Regions from separate parts of the Actinoplanes lobatus genome, predicted to be linked through region 2. Evidence: riboswitches for the same ligand, from Rfam matches in the RefSeq annotation. Region 2 holds a riboswitch; the other holds the start of a gene.

Region 1 (10,782 bases), 3.8 Mb from region 2:
CACCAGCACCACCGCCACCGCGATGCCGACAGCGGCGGAGACGAAGTTCTGCACGGCGAGACCGGCCATCTGCACCAGGTGACCCATCGTGGACTCGCCGGAGTAGGCCTGCCAGTTCGTGTTCGTCACGAAGCTGACCGCGGTGTTCCAGGCGATGTGGCCCTCGACCGCCGGCAGGCCCAGCGACAGCCACAGCCGGTCCTGCAACCGCAGGAAGGCGTAGAGGAACAGGACCGACACCGCGGAGAAGGCCAGCACACCGCGGGCGTAGACACCCCAGGCCTGCCCGGCGTTCGCGTCCACGCCGACCAGGCGGTAGACACCGCGTTCGACGACGTTGTGGTCGCGGCCGGACACCACCCGGTACATGTAGTCGCCGAACGGCCGGTACACCGCGACGAGCGTGGCGACCAGCATCAGCACAGCGATCCAGCCGGTCATCAGAAACGCTCCGGGAACAGCAGGGCGGCCACCAGCAGGACGGCCAGCGCCGCGGCCAGGATCAGACCGATCAGGTTGACGGCGTTCATCGACGTTCGACCACCTTCACCAGCGCGGCGAACACGGCGAACACGGTCACCGTGAGCACGACGAACAGGAGATCAGCCACGGAGGACTCCCAGAAAGGTGATGATGTCTCGGGTACTTCTCCATCAGCCAAGCGCGCCGGAAGGCCGGTGAGAACGGCTGTTCACACGATGCGTACGCGGAGCCCGCGAATATTGACGCCCTGTTGACGCCGGTGACAGTTGGCCGACTCGGCAACACCATCCCGCCCGATTCGGGGACCATGACCGGGTGGACTCGACGTGGGGCCAACTGCTGCTGGGACTGGCGACGATCGCCGGGTTCTTCGCCGTGGTGGCCATCGGCGTAGCCGTACTGCTCTGGGCGCCGCTGACCGGGCCGGCCACCGAACGGGCACCACGGTGGGCGCGCCGCCGCACCGATACCACGCTCCGGGCCCGGCTGTGGCGGCATGCCGCCGCAACGGCGGAAAGACTTCATCGGGTACGGCCCCCCGCACCGGTCATCCGAGCGCTCGGGCGCGTGGTACGGCACCCCTCCCGGCTGGTGGTAGCCGGCTTCGCGGTGGCCGTCATGGTGGGCTGGGGGCTACTGATGCTGCCGGCCGCGACCGAGTCGGGCCGCGGCGCCGGAGCGATCACGGCACTGTTCACCGCCACGTCCGCGGTCTGTGTGACCGGGCTGGTCATCGAGGACACCGGCAGCTACTGGTCCGGGTTCGGCGAGGCCGTGATCCTGGGACTGATCCAGATAGGCGGCTTCGGCATCATGACGGTGGCGTCGCTGCTGGGGCTCCTGGTGGCCGGCCGGCTACGGATGCGCCTGCAACTGGGCACACAGGCCGAGACCAAGACCATGGGCGTCGGCGACGTCCGGAAGGTGATCCTCGGGGTTCTGCGGATCAGTCTGCTGGTGGAAGCCGCGGTGGCGGCAGCGCTCACGTGGCGGTTCGCCGCCGGCTACGGCGAGAGCTGGGGCCACGCCGCCTACCTGGGGCTGTTCCACGCCGTCTCGGCGTTCAACAACGCCGGCTTCGGCCTGTACCCGGACAGCCTGATGCGGTTCGTCGGCGACCCGTTGATCTGTCTGCCGCTCTGCGCGGCCGTCATCATCGGCGGGCTCGGATTCCCGGTGCTGTTCGAGTTGCGCCGCAAGCCGCGCACCCCACGGAAGTGGTCGCTGCACACCAAGGTCACCCTGGCGATGACCGTCGTACTGCTCGCCGGCGGCTGGCTGCTGATCACCTGGGCCGAATGGGCGAACCCCGCCACGCTGGGCCGGCTGGGAGTCGCCGGAAGACTTCTGGCCGGGTTCACCACCGCGGTGATGCCCCGCACCGCCGGGTTCAACAGCGTCGACCTGGCGCAGATGAACGACGTCACCCTGCTCGTCAACGACATATTGATGTTCATCGGCGGCGGCAGCGGCGGCACCGCGGGCGGCATCAAGGTCACCACGTTCGCCCTGCTCGGCTTCGTGATCATGGCCGAGATCCGCGGCGAGCCGAGCGTGCACGCACTGGGCCGGCGCCTGCCCGCCGGCATCCAGCGGCAGGCGCTGACCATCGCACTGCTCAGCGTCGGCCTGGTGATGGCCGCCACTCTGTCGTTGCTGGCGTTGACACCGTTCACCCTCAACCAGGTCCTCTTCGAGGTGACCTCCGCGTTCGCCACCGTCGGCATGACCACCGGCATCACCGCCCAGGTCGGCACGGCCGGGCACCTCATCCTCATCGCGCTGATGTTCATCGGACGGCTCGGCCCGGTCACCGCCGCGGCGGCTCTGGCCCTGCGGCACCGGAACCGCCGTTACGAACTACCCGAGGAGCGAACCATCGTTGGCTAGGAAACCGGCAACCCACGAGCGCATCGCCGTACTGGGGCTGGGTCGTTTCGGCGGCTCCCTGGCGCTGCAACTGACCAGCCAGGGCTGGGAGGTCATCGGCATCGACGCCGACCCGCGGCCGGTGCAGGCACACGCCGAGGCGCTCGCCCACACCGCGGTCGCCGACACCACCGACGAGGAGGCACTGCGCCAGCTGGGCGTACACGAACTGACCAACGTCGTGGTCGGCATCGGCACCGACATCCAGGCCAGCATCATGACCGTCTCACTGCTGACCGACCTGGGTGTGCCCCGCATCCTGGCCAAGGCGCTGAGCCCTCAGCACGCCACCATCCTGCGCCGCGTCGGCGCCCACAACGTGGTGCTGCCCGAACAGGAGATGGGCGAACGCATCGCCCACCTGGTGACCGGCCAGATCCTGAACTTCATCCAGTTCGACGACGACTACGTGCTCGCCAAGACCCGGGCGCCGGAGGCCGTCATCGAACAGACACTGGCCGAGATGGAACTACGCAACACCTACGGCGTGACCGTGATGTCGATCAAACGACCGGGCGAGCGGTTCACCCACACGACCGCCGCCACCACCGTCTACGCCGGCGACATGCTCATCGTCGCCGGCGACCCCGGCAGCGTCCAGGCCTTCTGCACCCTGCCGTGACCACCCGGGAGGCCCTTGCCGACACGTGAGCTCAGCCGCGGTGCTCGAAGAGTTCGTGAACGGCGTCGTAATACTTCGCTGTCCGCCCCAGAGCGGTCATGCCGAGCCGTCGGCAGACGGCCTGGGAGGCATGGTTGCCCGGATCCGTCACGGCGACGACCCTCGCCAGCCCGCGACCGAACGCATCGTTGAGGACAGCCTCCGCCGCCTCGGTGGCATAGCCGTGTCCCCAGGAGTCCGGGTGCAGGTGCCAGCCGATCTCGACCTCGCCCGGCCCGCCGGCGGATTCCCCCGCCGACAGCGGGATCGGCTTGAGCAGAAGGTTTCCGACCGGCACCCCGTCCGCCGTGGTGATCAACCAGATGCCGTGCACGGGGTGGTCGATGGCACGTCGCCGTCCGATCGAGGCGAGCGCGTCCTGCCTCGTTCGCATGATCGCCGGATGCGCGCCGAGAAAACGCACGACCTCCCAGCGCGACTCCAGATCCAGGAGGAAGCCGGCGTCGCCGTCTTGCCAGGGACGCAGCAGAAGCCGGCCGCTCATGATCGTGCGCATACCACCGAATCTAGCCAGCGCGGTTACCGCCACGGCACTCTGGAGATCGTTCGTGGTCGAGGTGCGCGTCGAGTACGGCGACGTCCGCACGTATCGAGTCGAGACTCATGCCGGTGTCGGTACCGAAGGAGACCAACCGGTGGCGGCCGCCCACTCCTCCGCGACGGTCACAACGAGGTCGACCACCGGGTCCTTGACATGCGTGTAGACCTCCCGATCACCGACCGCCTCGGCCAGAACACCCTTGAACCGCGCATACGCCGGCACCGCGTGCGGATGCGCCCGGAACCAGTCCCGGAACAGCAGGGCGAGCCGCTCGTTCGGGGCTCCGGCGACCCGGCAATGCAGGTTGACCTGCTGCTCACCGGGTACACGCCGGTTCCAGTACCGCTTGGCCCACAGGTGCGGTGGATCCGCACGACCGGCCGGCACATGATCCTGCTCGTACGGTCGCCGACAGAATCCGAGCGCGGCCAACGGTCCATCGAACGCGGCCGCGGCATCGTCGAGATCAACGACACTGACCTGTACGTCGAACACCGGCTTGGCCGCCATCCCGGGGATCGAGGTGCTGCCGATGTGATCGACCCGCAGCGCCGACGGCGCCAACGCGGCCTGCAACTCGCCGGCCAGAGCCGCTCCCTGGTGTCGCCAATCCGGGTCGTACGCGGCAATGAACATCACGGCAGCACGGTAGCGGAGCGCCACTCGCCGATCGCCGCGACGGCACGGCCACCGGCACCGTCGTGCGCCTTCATATTGATCTGTACGAGCCGCGTTGCCACGCCGCCGATACCAAGGGTTCAGCTCTTGGTCTCGATCTCCGCGCGCATGTCGGGGAAGTCGCCCTTCACGTCCACCGCGGTCTCGTAGAAGTGCAGAAACATGCCGACGCTACCTTCGTCGGCCCACCCGCAGATGGCCACGTCCTCCTGGCCGACGACGCTGTTGCCGCACTGCGCCACCCCGCCGAGTGAGCCGGTACTGGCAGCGGAGACCTGGGTCAGCTGGTTCTCGCCACTGAACGACTGGAACATGGTGTCGAGCATGCGCTGCGGATCGTCGATGTCGACCTCGGCCGCGATGACGGCGATCATCTTCTTGTCGGCCAGGGACCCGTAGAAGGCACCGAACGCGTTCGCGGCGCCCGGGTAGCCGTCCAGTTCCTTCGCCAGGTCCATGGTGAGCGAGGACAGTTCCTCGGCCTCGATCTTGGAATGACCGTTCAGCGTGTTCGGCTCACGGATGCTGATGTCGGCCTTCGCCGTTTCGCTCGGGCTGGGGCTCGCCTTCTTGTCCTGCGCGGTTCCACCGTTCCCGTTCTGGGAGAACGTCTCACCGACCAGATAAAAGACGATTCCACCACCGACGAGTACGACGAGCGCGATCGCCACCGACAACAGGGTGATCACGACCGTTCGCGACTGTCCCCGCGGCTGAGACGGGACAGCCGGCATGCCGGGCCGGCCGTAGCCGGGGTGGCTGTAGCCCGGCTGCGCATAGGTGGGCTGACCGTAGTTCGGCTGTTCGTAGAGCGGCGCGGTGTGCTGCGGCGTCTCATACGGGTCGACGGGCGGCGGGAGCGGTTCACCGGGCGACGGCGGATAGGGTGGCTGTCCGGGCGGCGGCGGGTAGGTCATCAACGCTCCAGTTCTCGAACTGTCGCTGGATCCTACCGACGGCCGGCGTCACGGCCTCTCATGACCTGGGCGGATGTGGTTTACCGGACGGCTGCGGTGATCAGGGCTTCGGGCGATTCCAGTCGGGCTTGACGGACATCATCTGGGCGGTCTTGGTGGGGTCGCGGTCGATCAGGTCGCCCAGCACCTCGTCGATCTTCGACAGTAGATCGGTGGGCAGCCGCACCCCGGCGGCGACGGCGTTCTCGGTGACCTGCTCGGGCCGGGAGGCGCCGATGATCGCCGAGCTGACGCTGCCGGGTTGCAGGGTCCAGGCGACGGCGAGCTGGGCCATCGTGAGGCCGGCCTCGTCGGCGAGCGGGCGCAGCCGCTGCACGCGGTCGAGCAACACCGGGCCGAGCACCCGGCTGATGAACTGGGGCGCACGCCCGCCGCTGGTGGCGCGGGAGTTCTCCGGCAGCGGACGGCCGGGCTGGTACTTGCCGGTGAGCACGCCCTGGGCCAGCGGCTGGAAGACCACCTGTCCGATGCCTTCACGCTCGCACAGCGGCAGCACCTGCGGTTCGATCACGCGCCACAGCATGTTGTACTGCGGCTGGTTGGCGACGATCCGGCTGCGCAGCCCGAGGTCGGCGGCGATCCGCAGGGCGGCCTCGATCTGTGGGGCGGTCCATTCCGAGACGCCGAGGTAGAGCACCTTGCCCTGGCGTACCAGATCGTCGAAGGCGATCAGGGACTCCTCGATCGGGGTGCGCTCGTCGAAGCGGTGCGCCTGGTAGAGGTCGACGTAGTCGGTGCCGAGCCGCCGCAGCGAGGCGTGGCAGGACTCGATGATGTGCTTGCGGGACAGGCCGCGGTCGTTGGGGCCGTCGCCGGTGGGCAGGCAGACCTTCGTGGCGATCTCGACCGAGGACCGGCGGACGGTGCGCAGCGCGTCGCCGAGCACCTGTTCGGCCGCGCCCTGGGCGTACACGTCGGCGGTGTCGAAGGTGGTGACACCGGCGTCCAGCGCGGCCTGGATGCAGGCGAGCGCGGTGTCCCGCGCGACCAGCTCACCGTGGGTCAACCAGTTGCCGTACGTGATCTCGCTGACGTAGAGGCCGCTACGACCGAGGCGACGATGTTCCATAGTGGATCATCCTACCGAACTGATCCGTCACCGAGGGCTGAAGCGAGATGCCCCAGCCGCACGGGGCGGCTGGGGCATCAGGCGTCAGGCGTCAGTAACCGAAGTCCTGGGTGTAGTACGGGGTGCCGTCGGCCTTGAGGACCACGCCGACACCGACCGTCTTGGACTTGCAGTTGACGATGTTGGCGCGGTGGCCGGAGCTGTTCATCCAGCCGTTGACCACCTCGGAGGCGGTGCGGTAGCCGTAGGCGATGTTCTCGGCCGACGGCTGGGCGTAGCCGGCCGCCTTGGCGCGGTCGACGAAGCTGGACCCGCCGCTGCCGGTGTGCGAGAACGTGCCAGTCTGGGCCATCCAGGCGCTGTGGTCACGGGCGGCCTGGGTGAGCTGCGCGTTGACCGTCAGGGCGGAGCAGCCGTTCTTGCCACGCTCGACGTTGATCAGGCGGTTGATCTCGTCCTGGAGGGCCTGCTCGGACGACTTGGCCGGCGTGGTGTTGCCCGGGGCGGGCGTCGTCGGCGCGGGCTGGCTCGGGGCGGGCTGGCTCGGGGCCGGCTTGGTCGGGGCCGGCTTGGTCGGAGCCGGCCACGACGGGCTGCGCTTGACCGGACCGGGGTTCCAGGAGCCGTAGCGGCCGGAGTCGTAGTTCCCGGAGCCGTACCGGCCCGAGTCGTAGTTGCCCGAGCCGTACCAGGAGCCGTACTGCCCGTAGTCGGGCTGCGTCGGGCCAGGCTTCGCCGGCGCAGCCTCGGCCGAACTCGCGATCATCGTGGTGGCACCGATCGCGGCGACCGGGGTGAGGAGAGCGGTCACGGCGAAGCGGCGAAGAAGCTGGCGCAAGAGCAGACCCTTTCGGAATGTTCCACCCGCTGTCTGCGGGCTCACCAGTCACTTCGACGAGGCGCCGGGCGCGACGATCACAGAATCGGTGTTTGCCGGTTTCCGAATGGTTGCCGCGATCGAGCCCGGGTCCCGGTGGCGTTCGCGGTCGTCTTGCGGTTGGCGGGTGCTCCGTCCGTACGAAATCGGTCTTGAGGGCCTGGAACCGCGGATGCCCGGCGTCGGGCCGAGGTCACCGGGGGTGCGAGCGCAACCGGCCGGAGGGATCTTGATGCGGAGGCGGAGGAGGCGAGTGCGGTGAACGCCCGGCTGTTGACGCCCCGGCCCGGTGGTTGCGGCATTCGGCCGCTCGGCCATGCCCGGCGGGCCGGTGAGTCGGCTCGCCCTCGACGGAGCGGATGACTGCCGGCGTAGCCGCGGAGATGACGATCCGGATTTATCGTGATCAGTTTCACACAAGATCATCACCGCGCCGTCACCACCCATGAACACAGCGTGTCGGAAAACTTCGCACCCGTCCCGCAACCGGGACGCTACTCGCCAGATCGATCGGCACCCGTGGATGTCGCGGCGGGTTGGCAGCCCCTGGACCTGGGATATCAAGGAAGGGCGGCGGGCACCTGCTCGCCGGTCGTGTCAGCACGGACCACGCCGAGCCCTGCCCCGGTCCGGCGACACGAGCCACTTGGCGAGCATGAGGCAATCGGGGGCAGGGACGGGGGAACCACATATCGATCCGGCACCGCCAGGTGACGGATCTTGGGGTGAAGCCGCCACCGTGCGGCCGGGCATTCCTTCGCGCCCGAACCCGACAGCTAACCTCGCAGGCGTGCCGGAGGGATTCCTTCACCGTGCACGTACGTACTTCGAGCCGGCACTTCCGCACCCTGGGAACCGGCACCATCGCCCTGTCCGTGGGTCTCGGTCTTCTCGCTGGAGGACTCGGCACACCGCACGCCGCCTCCGCCGCCCCACAGGCGCCGAGTGTCGCCACCGTCCGGACGAACGTGGCGGTGAGCCGCACCGTCACCGTCGAGGCCGCGGCCGGCGCCACTGCCAGCACCAAGGTCGTGACCGCGGCGCAGCCGATCGGCGCCCGGGTCGTGACCGAGGCGGCCTCGCACAAGGGCAAGCTCTACCTGTTCGGCGCCGTCGGGCCGAAGCGATTCGACTGCTCGGGCTTCACCCTCTACGTCTACAAGAAGACGGTGGGCAAGAAGCTGCCGCACAAGGCGAACCTGCAGCAGAAGTACGGCAAGAAGGTCAGCAAGGCCGACGCCCGTCCCGGTGACCTCATCATCATCCGCAGGGGCTCGTACGGCATCCACGCCGCCATCTACGCGGGCAACGGCATGATGTGGTCGGCGCCGCGGACCGGCAAGCCGGTCAGCAAGCAGAAGATCTGGAGCTCGAACTACGTCGTCCGGCGCCTGGCCTGATGACGACACTGCCCGCACCCACCACAGGGTGCGGGCAGTCGGCGTCTACGGCTACCTCGCCCGTTCGTAACCGGCCTCGTCGACGGCCGCGGCCACCGCGGTGTCGTCGACGGGCTGGGCGCTGGTGACGGTGACCGCGCCGGAGGTCAGGTCGACCTGGACACCGGTGACGCCGGGGATCCTGCCGACCTCCTCGGTCACCGAGTTGACGCAGTGCGAGCAGGTCATGCCGGTCACGGTGTAGGTCTTGGCGGCCATCACGGTCTCCTCGTCGTTGGCGAATTCCGGCGGACAGGGCGCCGCCGCCTCCCCACGATGATACCGGTACCCCCCTAGGGTATTACCGAATGGCACACGGATCTGCGCTGTCAGTTCGGTCGCAGGTCCAGCGGCAGCCGGTTCACGCTGGTCATCAGCCACGGGTTCACCTCGTCGACCGGCTCGTCGGCCGCGACCGAGATGTCCGCGTACCGCTGGAACATGATGCCCAGAGCGACCCGGGCCTCCAGCCTCGCCAGGGGCGCTCCGATGCAGAAGTGGATGCCGTGCCCGAAGGCGAGGTGCGGATTGCGGGTGCGGTGGACATCGAACCGGTCGGGTTCGGTGAACACCCGTTCGTCACGGTTGGCGGCCGCGAGCCACGGCATGACGACGGCACCGGCCGGAACGTCCACCTCGCCGATCCCGACGCCACGGGTGGTCAGGCGGGCCAGGCGAGGAAACGGCGTACGGTATCGCAGCACTTCCTCGATGGTGTCGGGTAGCAGTCCCGGGTCGTCGCGTACCGCCGCCGCGGCCTCGGGGTTCTCCTCGAAGCAGAGAATCGCGTTGCCGAGCGTCGCTGTCGTGGTGATGTGCCCGGCGAGCAGCAGCAGGCCGACGAACCCGATGATCTCCTCGTCGGCGAGGTGCTCCCCGTCGACCTCGGCCAGAATCAGTTTGCTCATCAGGTCATCGGCGAGGTCGGCGCGCCGCGCCCGGATGCGTTGCAGCAGGTAGGTGTTCATCTCCCGGATGGTCGGTACGGCCGTGTCCATCGACTCCGTGGCGGTGGCGAGGAGCGACTGTTCGGGATCGATGTTCTGCTGGTTGAACAGGTCGTCGGCCCATCGGTGGAAGATCGGCCGGTCCGATGCCGGAATGCCGAGCAGTTCCGCGATGACGATCACCGGCAGGGGGTAGGCCAACCGCTCGATGATGTCCACCCGGGTCTCGCCGCCCGCGCCGTCGAGCAATTCGTTCGTGACCCGCGCGATCCGGGGTTCCAGCAGGGCCACGACCCGTGGCGTGAACGCCTGGTTGACCAGGCCGCGCAGCTTTCGGTGCCGGGGCGGATCCATCCGGACGAAGTTGCCCTGCTCGAAGAGCGCGAAGTCCTCCTGCCGCGGCACCAGTTCGCTCAGATCCGAGGAGAAGGCGCCGGGGTCGGAGAGCACGGCGCTGGTTTCCGGGTGACCCAGCACATGCCAACAGCGTTGCTTGTCGTCATGGACGACCTGTCCCCGGCCGCGCAACCGCTCAAGCCAGGCGAGCAGATCGGCCAGCTTCGGCGCCTTCTTCGTCGAGGTCATCGGAAGCCCCTCCGCGAGCACCCTTTCGGGCCGGGCAGGAACGTAACCCTGAGGACCAACGCTATCCCGGTCCGCGTCCGTTCTGCCCCGAAGGACGCCGAATCAAGGCGCTTCGCGATCGTCCGGGCGCCGGAGCTGGTCGCGGCGGCGGATGAGGTACGCCCGTTCGGCGGCGTTGTCGGTGCGGGCGACGGCCCGGTCGTAGGCGGCCGCCGCGGCACCGTCATCGAGACGTCGCAGCAGGTCGGCGCGGGCGGCGTGGAAGGCGTGATAGCCGTCGAGGACGTCGGCGAGCCGGTCGATCTCGGCGAGCCCGGCGGCCGGGCCGTCGACCTCGGCGACCGCGACCGCCCGGTTCAGCCGCACGATCGGGGACGGGTCGAGCCGTGCCATCCGGTCGTACAGGGCGATGATCGTCGGCCAGCGGGTCTCCCGGGCCGACGGGGCCTCGGTGTGGACGGCGTTGATCGCGGCCAGGAGCTGGTAGCGCCCGGCCGGTGGGCCGCCGGCCGCCACCGCCGCGATCCGCTCCCGGACCAGCGCGGCGCCCTCGGCGATGAGGTGGCGGTCCCAGA
Region 2 (10,782 bases):
AGACCGTCAACGGCATCGGCAATCGCAAGAACGTGCTCGTGCTACAGAAGATCCAAGAAGGCGCCGTCCAGGTCTACCCCGGATCGGTGGAGTACCTGAGGGCCGCCAGGGCCGCCGGTCTACGCCGTGCGGTCGTGTCGGCGAGCGCCAACTGCAAGGACGTCCTGGAGGCGGCCGGGATCGCCGACCTCCTGGAGGCCCGGGTGGACGGCGTCGTCGCGCGTGAGCTGGGCCTGCCCGGCAAGCCCGCGCCGGACACCTTCCTCAAGGGCGCCGAGTTGCTCGGCCTCGACCCGGCGAACTGTGCCGTGTTCGAGGACGCCCAGGCGGGCGTGGCCGCCGGCCGGGCCGGTGGCTTCGGCATCGTGATCGGCGTGGACCGGGTAGGCCAGGCCGATGCGCTGCGGGAACACGGCGCCGACGTCGTGGTGCAAGATCTCAAAGACCTCCTCTGAAATCAGTTACGAGAGGCACGACCGTGATCCGTGAACGGGCTTATCCCGTCGACCCTTGGCATATCCGGGAGACCCGGCTCGACCTGGACCTGCTGGCCCAGTCCGAGTCGGTATTCGCTCTCTCGAACGGCCATATCGGGATACGCGGAAACCTGGACGAGGGCGAGCCGCACGGCCTTCCGGGCAGCTATCTGAACTCGTTCTATGAGCTGCGGCCGCTGCCGCACGCCGAGGCGGGCTACGGCTTTCCCGAGTCCGGCCAGACCATGGTCAACGTCACCAACGCCAAGCTGATGCGGCTGCTCGTCAACGACGAGCCGTTCGACGTCCGGTACGGCGAGCTGCGCTCCCACGAGCGCTGCCTCGACCTGCGGGCCGGCCTGCTGGAGCGGATCGTCGAGTGGGTGTCCCCGTCCGGCCAGGGCATCCGGGTGCGGACCGTCCGGCTGGTCTCGTTCACCCAGCGCGCGGTCGTGGCCTTCCTGTACGAGGTGGAGCCCCTGGAGACCTCGGCCCGGCTGATCCTGCAATCCGAGCTGGTGGCGAACGAGCAGCTGCCGCCGATGAGCAAGGACCCGCGGGTGGCCGCCGTGCTCGACCGCCCGCTGCTGGCCGAGGAGATGATGGAGCAGCCCACCGGCGGCATCCTGATCCACCGCACCAAGGCCAGTGACCTGCGGATGGCCGCGGCCATGGAGCACCTGGTCGAGACCCCGGGCCGGCACGCCATCACCACCGAGGGCCACCCGGACTGGCTGCGCACCACGGTCGCCTGCCGTCTGGAGCCCGGGCAGAAGCTGCGGGTGGTCAAGCTGGCGGCGTACGGGTGGTCCAGCATGCGCTCGCTGCCCGCCCTGCGCGACCAGGTCGGGGCGGCTCTGGCCAGCGCCCGGCTGGACGGCTGGGACGGTCTGGTCCAGCAGCAGCAGGACTACCTGGACGCGTTCTGGGACCACTCGGACGTTCAGGTCGAGGGCGACCCGGAGGTGCAGCAGGCGGTTCGGTTCGGCCTCTTCCACACGCTCCAGGCCGGCGCCCGGGCGGAGCAGCGGCCGATCGGCTCCAAGGGCCTGACCGGCCCCGGCTACGACGGCCACACGTTCTGGGACGCCGAGACGTTCGTGCTGCCGGCGCTCACCTACACCCAGCCCTCCGCGGCGGCCGACGTGCTGCGCTGGCGGCACTCGACGCTGGACCTGGCCCGGGAACGGGCGCAGACGCTCGGGCTGTCGGGGGCGGCCTTCCCGTGGCGGACCATCCGCGGCCAGGAGTGTTCGGGCTACTGGCCGGCCGGCACCGCGGGCTTCCACATCGCCGCCGACATCGCCGACGCGGTCCGCCGCTACGTGCAGGCCACCGGGGACTTCGACTTCGAGCGTGAGGTCGGCCTGGAGCTGCTCGTGGAGACGGCGCGGCTGTGGCGGTCGCTGGGCCACCACGACCGGCACGGGCGGTTCCACATCGACGGCGTCACCGGGCCGGACGAGTACACCGCCGTGGTGAACGACAACATCTACACCAACCTGATGGCGCAGCAGAACCTGATGGCCGCCGTCGACGCCTGCCAGCGGCACCCGGACCTGGCCCGCGGTTTCGGGGTCAACGACGAGGAGGCGGCCTCCTGGCGGGACGCGGCGGCTGCCGTGCACGTCCCGTACGACAAGGAGCTGGGCGTCCACCAGCAGTGCGAGGGCTTCACCCGGCTCCAGGAGTGGGACTTCGAGGGCACCCCGCCGGAGGGCTACCCGCTGCTGCTCAACTACCCGTACTTCGACCTGTACCGCAAGCAGGTGGTCAAGCAGGCCGACCTGGTGATGGCGATGTACATCCGGGGCGACGCGTTCACCCCGGAGGAGAAGGCGCGCAACTTCGCCTACTACGACGCCCGTACCGTCCGGGACTCGTCGCTGTCGGCCTGCATCCAGGCGGTCATGGCGGCCGAGACCGGGCATCTCGAGCTGGCGCACGACTATCTGGGCGAGGCCGCCCTGATGGACCTGCACGACCTGCACCGGAACGCGCGGGACGGCGTGCACGTGGCGTCGCTGGCCGGCTCCTGGATCGCGCTGGTCGCCGGCCTCGGCGGCATGCGGGACTTCAACGGCCAGCTGAGCTTCGCGCCGCGACTGCCCAGCCGGATCAACAGTCTGGAGTTCTCGCTGCTCTGGCGGGGTCTGCGGCTGCGCGTCAACGTGACCTCCGAAGAGGTGACCTACTCGCTGCGCAACGGCGGCGGGCAGGCCCGGCTCACGCTGATCCACCACGGCAAGGAGCTCGAGGTGACCCAGGTGCGACCGGTCACCATGCCGATTCCGGCCGCGGTGCCGCCGGGCCCGGCACCGGCCCAGCCGCACGGCCGCGCTCCGGTCCGGCGCGCGGTTCACTGAGCACATGAAAACGGCCCCCGCCCGGATGGGCGGGGGCCGTTCTCGTGAAGTCCGTCAGAGCATCGAGACGTGCACGTGGTCGGTGTGGTCACTGACCCCGTGGTATGTCTTCCAGCCCGAGGCCGGGAACCAGATCATCTTGTTCCAGATCACGTAGTAGATGCCGAGCTCGTCGGCGTTACGGACCAGGAACGCCATCAGGTTGTTGCCGTACCGGAATTCCTTGTCGGTGTCGTAGACCGAGAATCCGCTCTTCTGCAACGACCAGTCGCAGGCGCGGCCCTTGGGGTGTTCGAAGGGCCCGCCGTCACGGTGACAGCCGACGAAATTACTGAAGCCGGCCTTCTTGACTTCCTTGTACATGTGCAGCGTGCGCTTGGTGATGCAGCCGCCGGTGGTCGGGTCGTCCTCGGTGCAACCCTCCGAGGAGAATCCGCCGGAGCCGTTCCGCGGCGCCGGGGCGGCCTCCGGCGAGTCCGCCACCACGAGGCCCTTGGTCACCGAGTTGCCACCGACCAGCTGGAACGCCTTGTCGGCCGCGTCCTTCTGCTTCTTCATCACCGTGGCGTTCTGCTGCTGCGCCTTGACCTCGGCGTCCAGCTGCGCCTTGCTGTCCGAGATCTCGGTGATCGCCGCGTTGAGCTCGTGCAGCTTGGCGTCGTGCAGCTTGTTGATCTCTTCGAGGGAGACCGCCTTGGTCAGGAAGTCGCCCGAGTCCTGGGACCTGAGCAGGAAGCCCATGGCGCTCAGGTTGCCGGTCATGTACTGCTGCTTGGCGATCTGGTCGACCTCGGGGATCAGTGCGTCCCGCCGGGCCTCCGCCGCCTTGATCTGTGTGGCCAGTTTGGCCTGCGTCTTGGTGGACTGCGTCACCGCGGACTTCGCGGAGGCGTAGCGCCGGTTGGTCGACTCGATCACGTCGTTGAGAGTTGCGTCCTCGTCCTCCTCCTGTGCGGAGGATGAGGAGCCGCCTGGCTCGGCCGCGGCCGGAGTCGCGGGCGCCATGAACATCAGGGCGCTCACCAGCGGCGCCAGGGCAAGTATCAGCCACCGGCGGGGACTTGCTGCCATCAACAGTTCCTTCCGTGACACCGCCGACCGAGTTAGCTGACGGGTTCGGGACGGAAGCAATCCCTACCGCAAACTGCGCGGATACACCCCAGTGAACCTGGTTCCCCGGTTCGTCTCGCGACGATTGGGCGGCGGCCTGCCGGCAACTCGGGGGCGGTGCCGTCCTGGCAGGACCGGCGGCCAGTTTACCCGAGATATCGCCGTGGATCAGACCCCGGGAACCGCGAAAAGAGTTACCTCGCAAACACATTCCGTAATTGCAATCACCTGTCGTGTCGGGGCAATTGCGGTGCGTACGAGAACTGTCGATCTGTCGATCGAGTGGGTATGGTCGGTGCGGTTCCCGCGCGGGGGCCGCCGCCTAATCGCCGTCATCGGCGAGCCGGGGAACCAATATCTCCGGGGTGAATCCGCTACCAGCGGTAGGGATTTCCTTCGTCCCGAACCCGTCAGCTAACCCGGCCGGCGGCCGACGGAAGGAAATGCCTGTGCAGCAGAACACTGCGCAGCGATTAGCGGCGTTGCTGGCGCTGCTCGTCGCCGCGTGCGGATTGGCCGTCGTCGCGTCGCCGGCCACCGCGGCCCCCCGGCTGCTCGCCGCCCCCGGAGACACCGGGGACGACGGCGAGGGCGGATCGAAGTCCCTCATCGAACAACTCGAGAAGGCCTCCAGCGGCTACGTCGCGGCCAAGAAGAAGCTGAAGACCTCCAAGGAGCAGCAGACCAAGCTGACCTCGGAGCTCAAGCGCCTGGACACCGAGCTCGGGCCACAGCAGGAGCAACTCGATCTGATCGCCACGCAGGCGTACACCGCGGGCCGGGCCGGGCCGATGTCGGCCATGCTCGCCGCCGATTCGGCCGAGGGCTTCCTGGGCCGGGCCGAGACCCTGGCCATCGTGGCAGCCGACCAGAGCCGGGCGATCAACGGCCTGAAGACCACCCGCGAGGACCGGCAGAAGGCCAAGGACTCCATCGACATCGCGATCAAGGACCAGCAGAAGCAGGTCACCGTGATGGCGAAGCAGAAGGCCAAGGCCGAGGCGGCGCTCAAGGCGGCGAACCAGGGCTCGGACACCTCGTCCTCCTCCGACGGCGGCGGTAGTGCCGACGCGGAGCCGGGCCCGAGCGGGTCGAGCTGCAACCAGGACGACCCGACCGGCACCGGCGGCTGCATCACCGCGACCCTGCTGCACGCCTACAAGCAGGCCCGGGCGGACGGCTTCACCCGGTTCACCAAGTGCTGGCGTACGCAGAACAGCGGTGAGCACCCCAAGGGGCGGGCCTGCGACTTCTCCGCCGAGAAGGGCACCTTCGGCGGGGACGCCACGGGGGCCGACAAGACGTACGGCAACAACCTGGCGAACTACTTCATCAACAACGCCGACGACCTCGACGTCCTGTACGTGATCTGGTACCGCCGGATCTGGCTGCCGAGCAGTGGCTGGAAGTCGTACAGCGGGGCGGGTGGCGACCCGTCCAGCGACCACACCAACCACGTGCACCTGTCGGTCAACTGAACCACCGGGGGAGTGCGGGGCCTACCTGCGGGCGAAGGCCTCGTACTCCTTCATCACCTCGTCGGTCGGGCCGTCGGCGCGGATCGTGCCGGCCTCCAGCCAGATGCACCGCTCACAGGTGTCCCGGATCGACTGCTCGCTGTGGCTCACCAGGAACACCGTGCCGGCCTGGGCGCGCAGCTCCCGGACCCGGGCCTCGCTGCGCCGGCGGAACTTGGCGTCACCGGTGGCCAGCGCCTCGTCGATCAGGAGCACGTCGTGCTGCTTGGCGGCCGCGATCGAGAAGCGCAGCCGGGCCGACATGCCCGAGGAGTACGTCCGCATCGGCAGGGTGGCGAAGTCACCCTTGTCGTTGATGCCGGAGAACTCGATGATCTCGTCCTTCTTCGCCCTCACCTCGTCCGGCGACATGCCCATCGCGAGGCAGCCCAGCTCGACGTTGCGGTCGCCGGGCAGCTCGTTCATCAGTGCCGCGTTCACACCCAGCAGGGACGGCTGGCCGGAGGCGTAGATCGCGCCCCGGGAGACCGGCAGCAGGCCGGCCACCGCGCGCAGAAGGGTCGACTTGCCCGAGCCGTTGGTGCCGATCAGGCCGATCGCCTCGCCCTTGTAGGCGACGAAGCTGACACCCTTGACCGCGTGCACCTCGCGGATGTTCGAGTTCTTGCTCCGGGTGGCCAGGCGCTTGAAGCTGGCCAGCGGGCTGGAACTGGACGCACCGGCCTGGTGGACCTTGTAGATGATGTGGGCCTCGTCGGCGATGACGGTGGGAATCCGCTCGTTGTCAGCCACGGCCGTAGCCCTTCTCTCCGCGCCAGAAGTAAACGAAGCCGCCGATGCCGACGACCACGGTCCAGACGATCGCCTCGATCCACAGCACGGCCGGGGAGTTCGCCAGGGTGGCCTCATCGAGCAGCGCGTGGCGCATCAGTTCGATGTAGACCAGCATCGGGTTGGCCTCGACCACCTGGAGCTGCCAGCCGCTCAGCAGGTCCTGGAACTTCGTCACCGGGTAGAGAACGGCCGACCCGTACAGCCAGAACCGCATGATGAACGGGATGAGCTGCTTGACGTCGCGCACCTTGGAGCCGTAGCGGGCCATGAACAGGCCCAGGCCGACGTTGAAGAACGACTGCAGGATCAGGGCCGGCACCACGATCAGCCACTTGACGGTGATCGGCTCACCGGTGATCAGCACGATGCCCATCAGGACGAACACCGCCACCACGAAGTTGCGGATCTCCACCAGCGAGGCGGAGAGCGGCAGGCTGGCCCGGGGGAAGTGCAGCGCGCGGATCAGCCCCAGGTTGCCGGTGATCGCGTTCGTCCCGGTCTGCACCACCGACTGGGTGAACTGGAACACGAAGACACCGATGCAGAGGTACGCGATGAAGTTCGGCATCTCGTGGTGGCCGCCGAGGACCAGACCGAAGATGACGTAGTAGACAGCCGCGTTGATGATCGGGGTGAGCACCTGCCACACCGCGCCGAGCTTGGTGTTGCCCAGTGCGGACGTCATCTTCGCGCTGGAGTGTGCCCGGATGAAGTGCCGGTACTCCCACAGCTGCCGGGTGTAGTCCGGAAGGCTCGGAAGCCGTCCGGACGCGCTCAGGCCGTTGCGCCGGGCCAGCTCCTTGAGGGAGAGGCCGGCGTCGGTCTCGGCGACCGCCGTCTCTGGCATGGGGTGGTGCTCCGATCTGGTCGGCCCGAAGGGCGCGGCGGGATCCGATGCCTGGTGCGAGGTCACAGCATGCAGCATGACAGGCCCCCGCCGATGCCGATGGAACGGGTTCGTATCGACGTGGATGTGACGGTAGCTGACCAAACGGCGGAACGCAACCGTTACGTCGTAGCGCTATAGTGACCGTGTGGCGACAATCAAGCGCGCACCAGCCGGAGCGGCGGTGCTCCGAGGCGATATCACCGTGGCGATCCGAAACGCCGTCATGAGTGAGCTGGCGGAGGTCGGTTACGGCCGGTTGTCCATCGAGGCAGTGGCCCGCCGTGCCGGGGTCGGCAAGACGGCGATCTACCGTCGATGGAGCAACAAGCTCGAAATGGTAATGGAGATAATCTCGGATGTCGCGGAGCGAAAAGTTCCACTTCCCGACACCGGAAGTTTCTCCGGCGACCTCCAGCTCCTCCTGATGATCGTGAGCACGGCTCTCCAGCACCGGATCGCGTCCCAGATCATCCCGGACCTGATGGCCGAGGCGGCCCGCAACCCGCAGATCGCCGAGACTCTGCAACGGGCCCTCCGGACCCACCAGCAGGCCGTCGGCGAGAAGCTGATCGGGCAGGCGGTGGCCCGCGGCGAGCTGCCCGAGGGCACCGATCCGGAGGTGGCCGTGGACATGATCCTGGGCCCGCTCTACTGGCGGCTGGCCGTGGCCCGGCAGCCGATCGGTGAGGACTACCTGGAGAAGTTCACGGTGGCGGTGACCGCGGCGTTGCGCGCCACCGCCTGACCGGCAACCGAACTCGCACTGGTTCGCTCCCGTTTGCAACTCAGCGAATCCAGCGTCGCGGGCCGGAAATGCCGACCGGAGAGGCTGATCCCGACCCCACCATTGGAGCCGGCTTATGACCTCTGCCTGTGATTCCCGTGTCGACTTCACCGTCCTCGACGCCACCTCGCTGCTCGCCATCGCACTCGGGAGCTCGCCGGGCCCGCACTCCGGCTCCGGCGGCCCCCGGCCCCCGCTGGTGATCAGCGACGCCGTGGTGGGCTCGTGGCACAGCTCCGACGGCGCGGTCCGGCTGAGCCTGCGGACCGATGGGACGTACGCCGGTGAGGTGGCCGGCCGTCGACGGCCGGCCCGCGGCACCTACCGGATCGAGGGCGGTTCGGTGCTGCTCCGCGACGATTCCGGCCTGCAGACCGCGGTCGCCGTCCAGGACGGCGAGCTGGAGATGGCCGGCCACCGGCTGCATCCCGCCGGATAACCGGGTTCCCTCCCGGGCGTACGGCGGTGATGCTGTCCCCATGATCGATTGGCTGAACAGCCCGGCGCTGGTGGCGTTCGGGGTGCCGACGACCTGGGCCGAGGTGCTCGGGTTCCTGACCGGACTCGTGAACGTCGGCCTCCTGGTCCGCCGGCACATCCTCAACTGGCCGCTCGGCATCCTCAACGTGCTCCTACTGATGGTCGTCTTCTGGTCGGCGGGCCTGTACGCCGACGCCACCCTCCAGATCGTCTATGTGATCCTCGGCTGCTACGGCTGGTGGGCCTGGCTCCACGGCGGCCAGAACCGGTCCGCCCTGGAGGTCCGCTCCACGACCCGTCCGGAGTGGATCGGTCTGATCGTGGCCGGGGTGCTGCTCACCGCCGGCCTCTGGCTCTTCCTGGACCGGCTCACCGGCTCGACGGTCCCGCTGGCCGACGGGCTCACCACGGCGCTGTCCCTGCTGGCCACCTACGGCCAGACCCGCAAGCTGGTGGAGGGCTGGTGGATCTGGATCGCCGCCGACCTGATCTACATCCCGCTCTACGCGTACAAGGATCTCTGGCTCACCGCGATCCTGTACGTGGCCTTCCTGCTCCTGTGCGTGCTGGGCCTGCGTTCGTGGCGGGTGGCGTTGCGGGCACGGCCCGGGGCGGTTCCGGCGTGAGGTACCGGCACGGGCTGATCGTCGGGAAGTTCTACCCGCCACACGAGGGCCACCATGCGCTGATCGACGCCGCGGCCGCCGTCTGTGAACGGGTCACCGTGGTGGTGGCGCCCTCCTCGGCGGAGAGCATCCCGCTGGCCGGGCGGCTGGCGTGGCTGCGCGCCGAGCACGGCCCGAACGTCCGGTTCGCCGGGGTTCATGACGACCACCCGATCGACTACGCCGACCCGGCGGTGTGGGAGCTGCACATGGCGGTCTTCCGGGAGGCGGCCGGCGCCGACCGGGTGGACGCGGTGTTCTCCTCCGAGGCGTACGGGGCCGAGCTGGCCCGCCGCTTCCACGCCGAGGCGGTCCTGGTCGACCCGGACCGGCTCCGGGTTCCGGTCTCCGGCACGGCGATCCGCGCCGACCCGGCCGCGCACTGGGACCGGCTGCGGGCCGGCGCCCGGGGTCACCTGGCCCGGCGGGTGATCGTGGTGGGCGCCGAGTCGACCGGCACCACGACCATGGCCCGGGCCCTGGCCCGGCACTACCGGACCCGCGGTGGGGTCTGGGCGGGCACCCGCTGGGTGCCCGAGTTCGGCCGGGAGCTCACCGAGCGCAAGCTCGCCGAGCTGCGTGTGGACCGGCCGGAGGCCACCGTCTTCGACGTGACCTGGGACCGGGCGGACTTCGTGACGGTCGCGGTCGAGCAGAGCGCGGACGAGGACGCGGCCGCCCGTGCCGGCTCGCCGGTGGTCTTCGGGGACACGGACGCCTTCGCCACCACGGTCTGGGAGGAGCGCTATCTGGGCAGCGCCTCGCCCGCGGTGGGTGAGCTGGTCCGGGCGCCGGACCTCTACCTGTTGACCGACTGCGCGGACGTGCCGTTCGAGGACGACGGGCTGCGTGACGGCGAACACCTGCGGCAGTGGATGACCGGGCGGTTCCGGGCCGGGCTGGCGGCCGGCGGCACGCCGTGGGTGGAGCTGACCGGGCCGTACGGGCGCCGCCTGCGTACCGCGATCCGGGCCGTCGACGACCTGCTCGCCGAAGGTTGGCGATTCACCGAGCCGCTGCGCCCTAAAACCCCGGTGGCCGCCGCCGATCAGTAGGGGACCCGATCGGAAGGACGGCACGTGCGGCACACCAGGATCGCGATCGCGCTGGCGGCGACATCGCTCACGCTGGGCGGCTGCGCCGCGCTCGGCTTCGGTGAGCGCACGGCGACGACCGGGGGCACCGCGCGGGGCGGCGAGTCGTGGCTGCTCGTGGAGCAGGGGCAGGCGACCCCGTCCCCGTCGGTCACGATGGGCAGCGCCAGCCCGACACCGGAGGTCTCGCTCTCCATGCCCACCCCCGACCCGAGGTGTACGAAGCTCTGGCCGCGGACCGACCCGGCGCTGATCCCGGTCCGGGTGACCCCGGGCGCCGGCTCGCTCAGGGTCGACTGGCCGACCCAGTTCAACTCGAACTACCGGGTGGCGGCCGTGCCGCAGAAGCTGGTGAAGGGCCCGCAGCCGCAACCGGTGTGGCAGGAGGTGGCGCCGGGCAGCGGGTGCGCGGTGAGCGCCACGATCACCGGGCTGACCCCGGGCGCCGCCTACATCGTCTGGCTGGACGCGCCGAACACCGGCCGGCGGCTGGACGGCACCCGGAACCTGTACAGCGGCCGGTCCGGCGTGGTCTACCCGGAGTAGCCGGGCTCACCACTCGGCGCCGGCCCGCTCCACGGTCAGGACCTCCAGGCCGTCCGGCCC

The links. A riboswitch is a leader RNA that binds a small molecule or an ion and turns the genes downstream of it on or off. The one in region 2 is predicted to bind cyclic di-AMP.
Region 1: another riboswitch for cyclic di-AMP. It lies ahead of BJ964_RS29555 (C40 family peptidase); the one in region 2 lies ahead of BJ964_RS12245 (coiled-coil domain-containing protein).

What each region holds. Positions count from the first base shown of each region.
Region 1 is NZ_JACHNC010000001.1:6,442,100-6,452,881, reverse strand. Features, by position in the region: gene kdpA (potassium-transporting ATPase subunit KdpA) at 1-441, opposite strand, end outside; gene BJ964_RS29595 (potassium-transporting ATPase subunit F) at 441-530, opposite strand; gene BJ964_RS29590 (TrkH family potassium uptake protein) at 799-2,373, shown strand; gene BJ964_RS29585 (potassium channel family protein) at 2,366-3,034, shown strand; gene BJ964_RS29580 (GNAT family N-acetyltransferase) at 3,066-3,590, opposite strand; gene BJ964_RS29575 (GrpB family protein) at 3,696-4,271, opposite strand; gene BJ964_RS29570 (hypothetical protein) at 4,394-5,230, opposite strand; gene BJ964_RS29565 (aldo/keto reductase family protein) at 5,331-6,359, opposite strand; gene BJ964_RS29560 (CAP domain-containing protein) at 6,451-7,197, opposite strand; cyclic di-AMP (ydaO/yuaA leader) riboswitch at 7,874-8,042, shown strand; gene BJ964_RS29555 (C40 family peptidase) at 8,049-8,636, shown strand; gene BJ964_RS29550 (heavy-metal-associated domain-containing protein) at 8,688-8,894, opposite strand; gene BJ964_RS29545 (cytochrome P450) at 9,005-10,207, opposite strand; gene BJ964_RS29540 (RNA polymerase sigma factor) at 10,310-10,782, opposite strand, start outside.
Region 2 is NZ_JACHNC010000001.1:2,649,313-2,660,094, forward strand. Features, by position in the region: gene BJ964_RS12235 (beta-phosphoglucomutase family hydrolase) at 1-455, shown strand, start outside; gene BJ964_RS12240 (glycoside hydrolase family 65 protein) at 479-2,842, shown strand; gene BJ964_RS12245 (coiled-coil domain-containing protein) at 2,897-3,913, opposite strand; cyclic di-AMP (ydaO/yuaA leader) riboswitch at 3,918-4,054, opposite strand; cyclic di-AMP (ydaO/yuaA leader) riboswitch at 4,262-4,397, shown strand; gene BJ964_RS12250 (coiled-coil domain-containing protein) at 4,396-5,430, shown strand; gene BJ964_RS12255 (ABC transporter ATP-binding protein) at 5,452-6,222, opposite strand; gene BJ964_RS47905 (ABC transporter permease) at 6,215-7,111, opposite strand; gene BJ964_RS12260 (TetR/AcrR family transcriptional regulator) at 7,335-7,898, shown strand; gene BJ964_RS12265 (Atu4866 domain-containing protein) at 8,014-8,376, shown strand; gene pnuC (nicotinamide riboside transporter PnuC) at 8,417-9,043, shown strand; gene BJ964_RS12275 (AAA family ATPase) at 9,040-10,137, shown strand; gene BJ964_RS12280 (hypothetical protein) at 10,162-10,722, shown strand; gene BJ964_RS12285 (cysteine dioxygenase) at 10,729-10,782, opposite strand, start outside.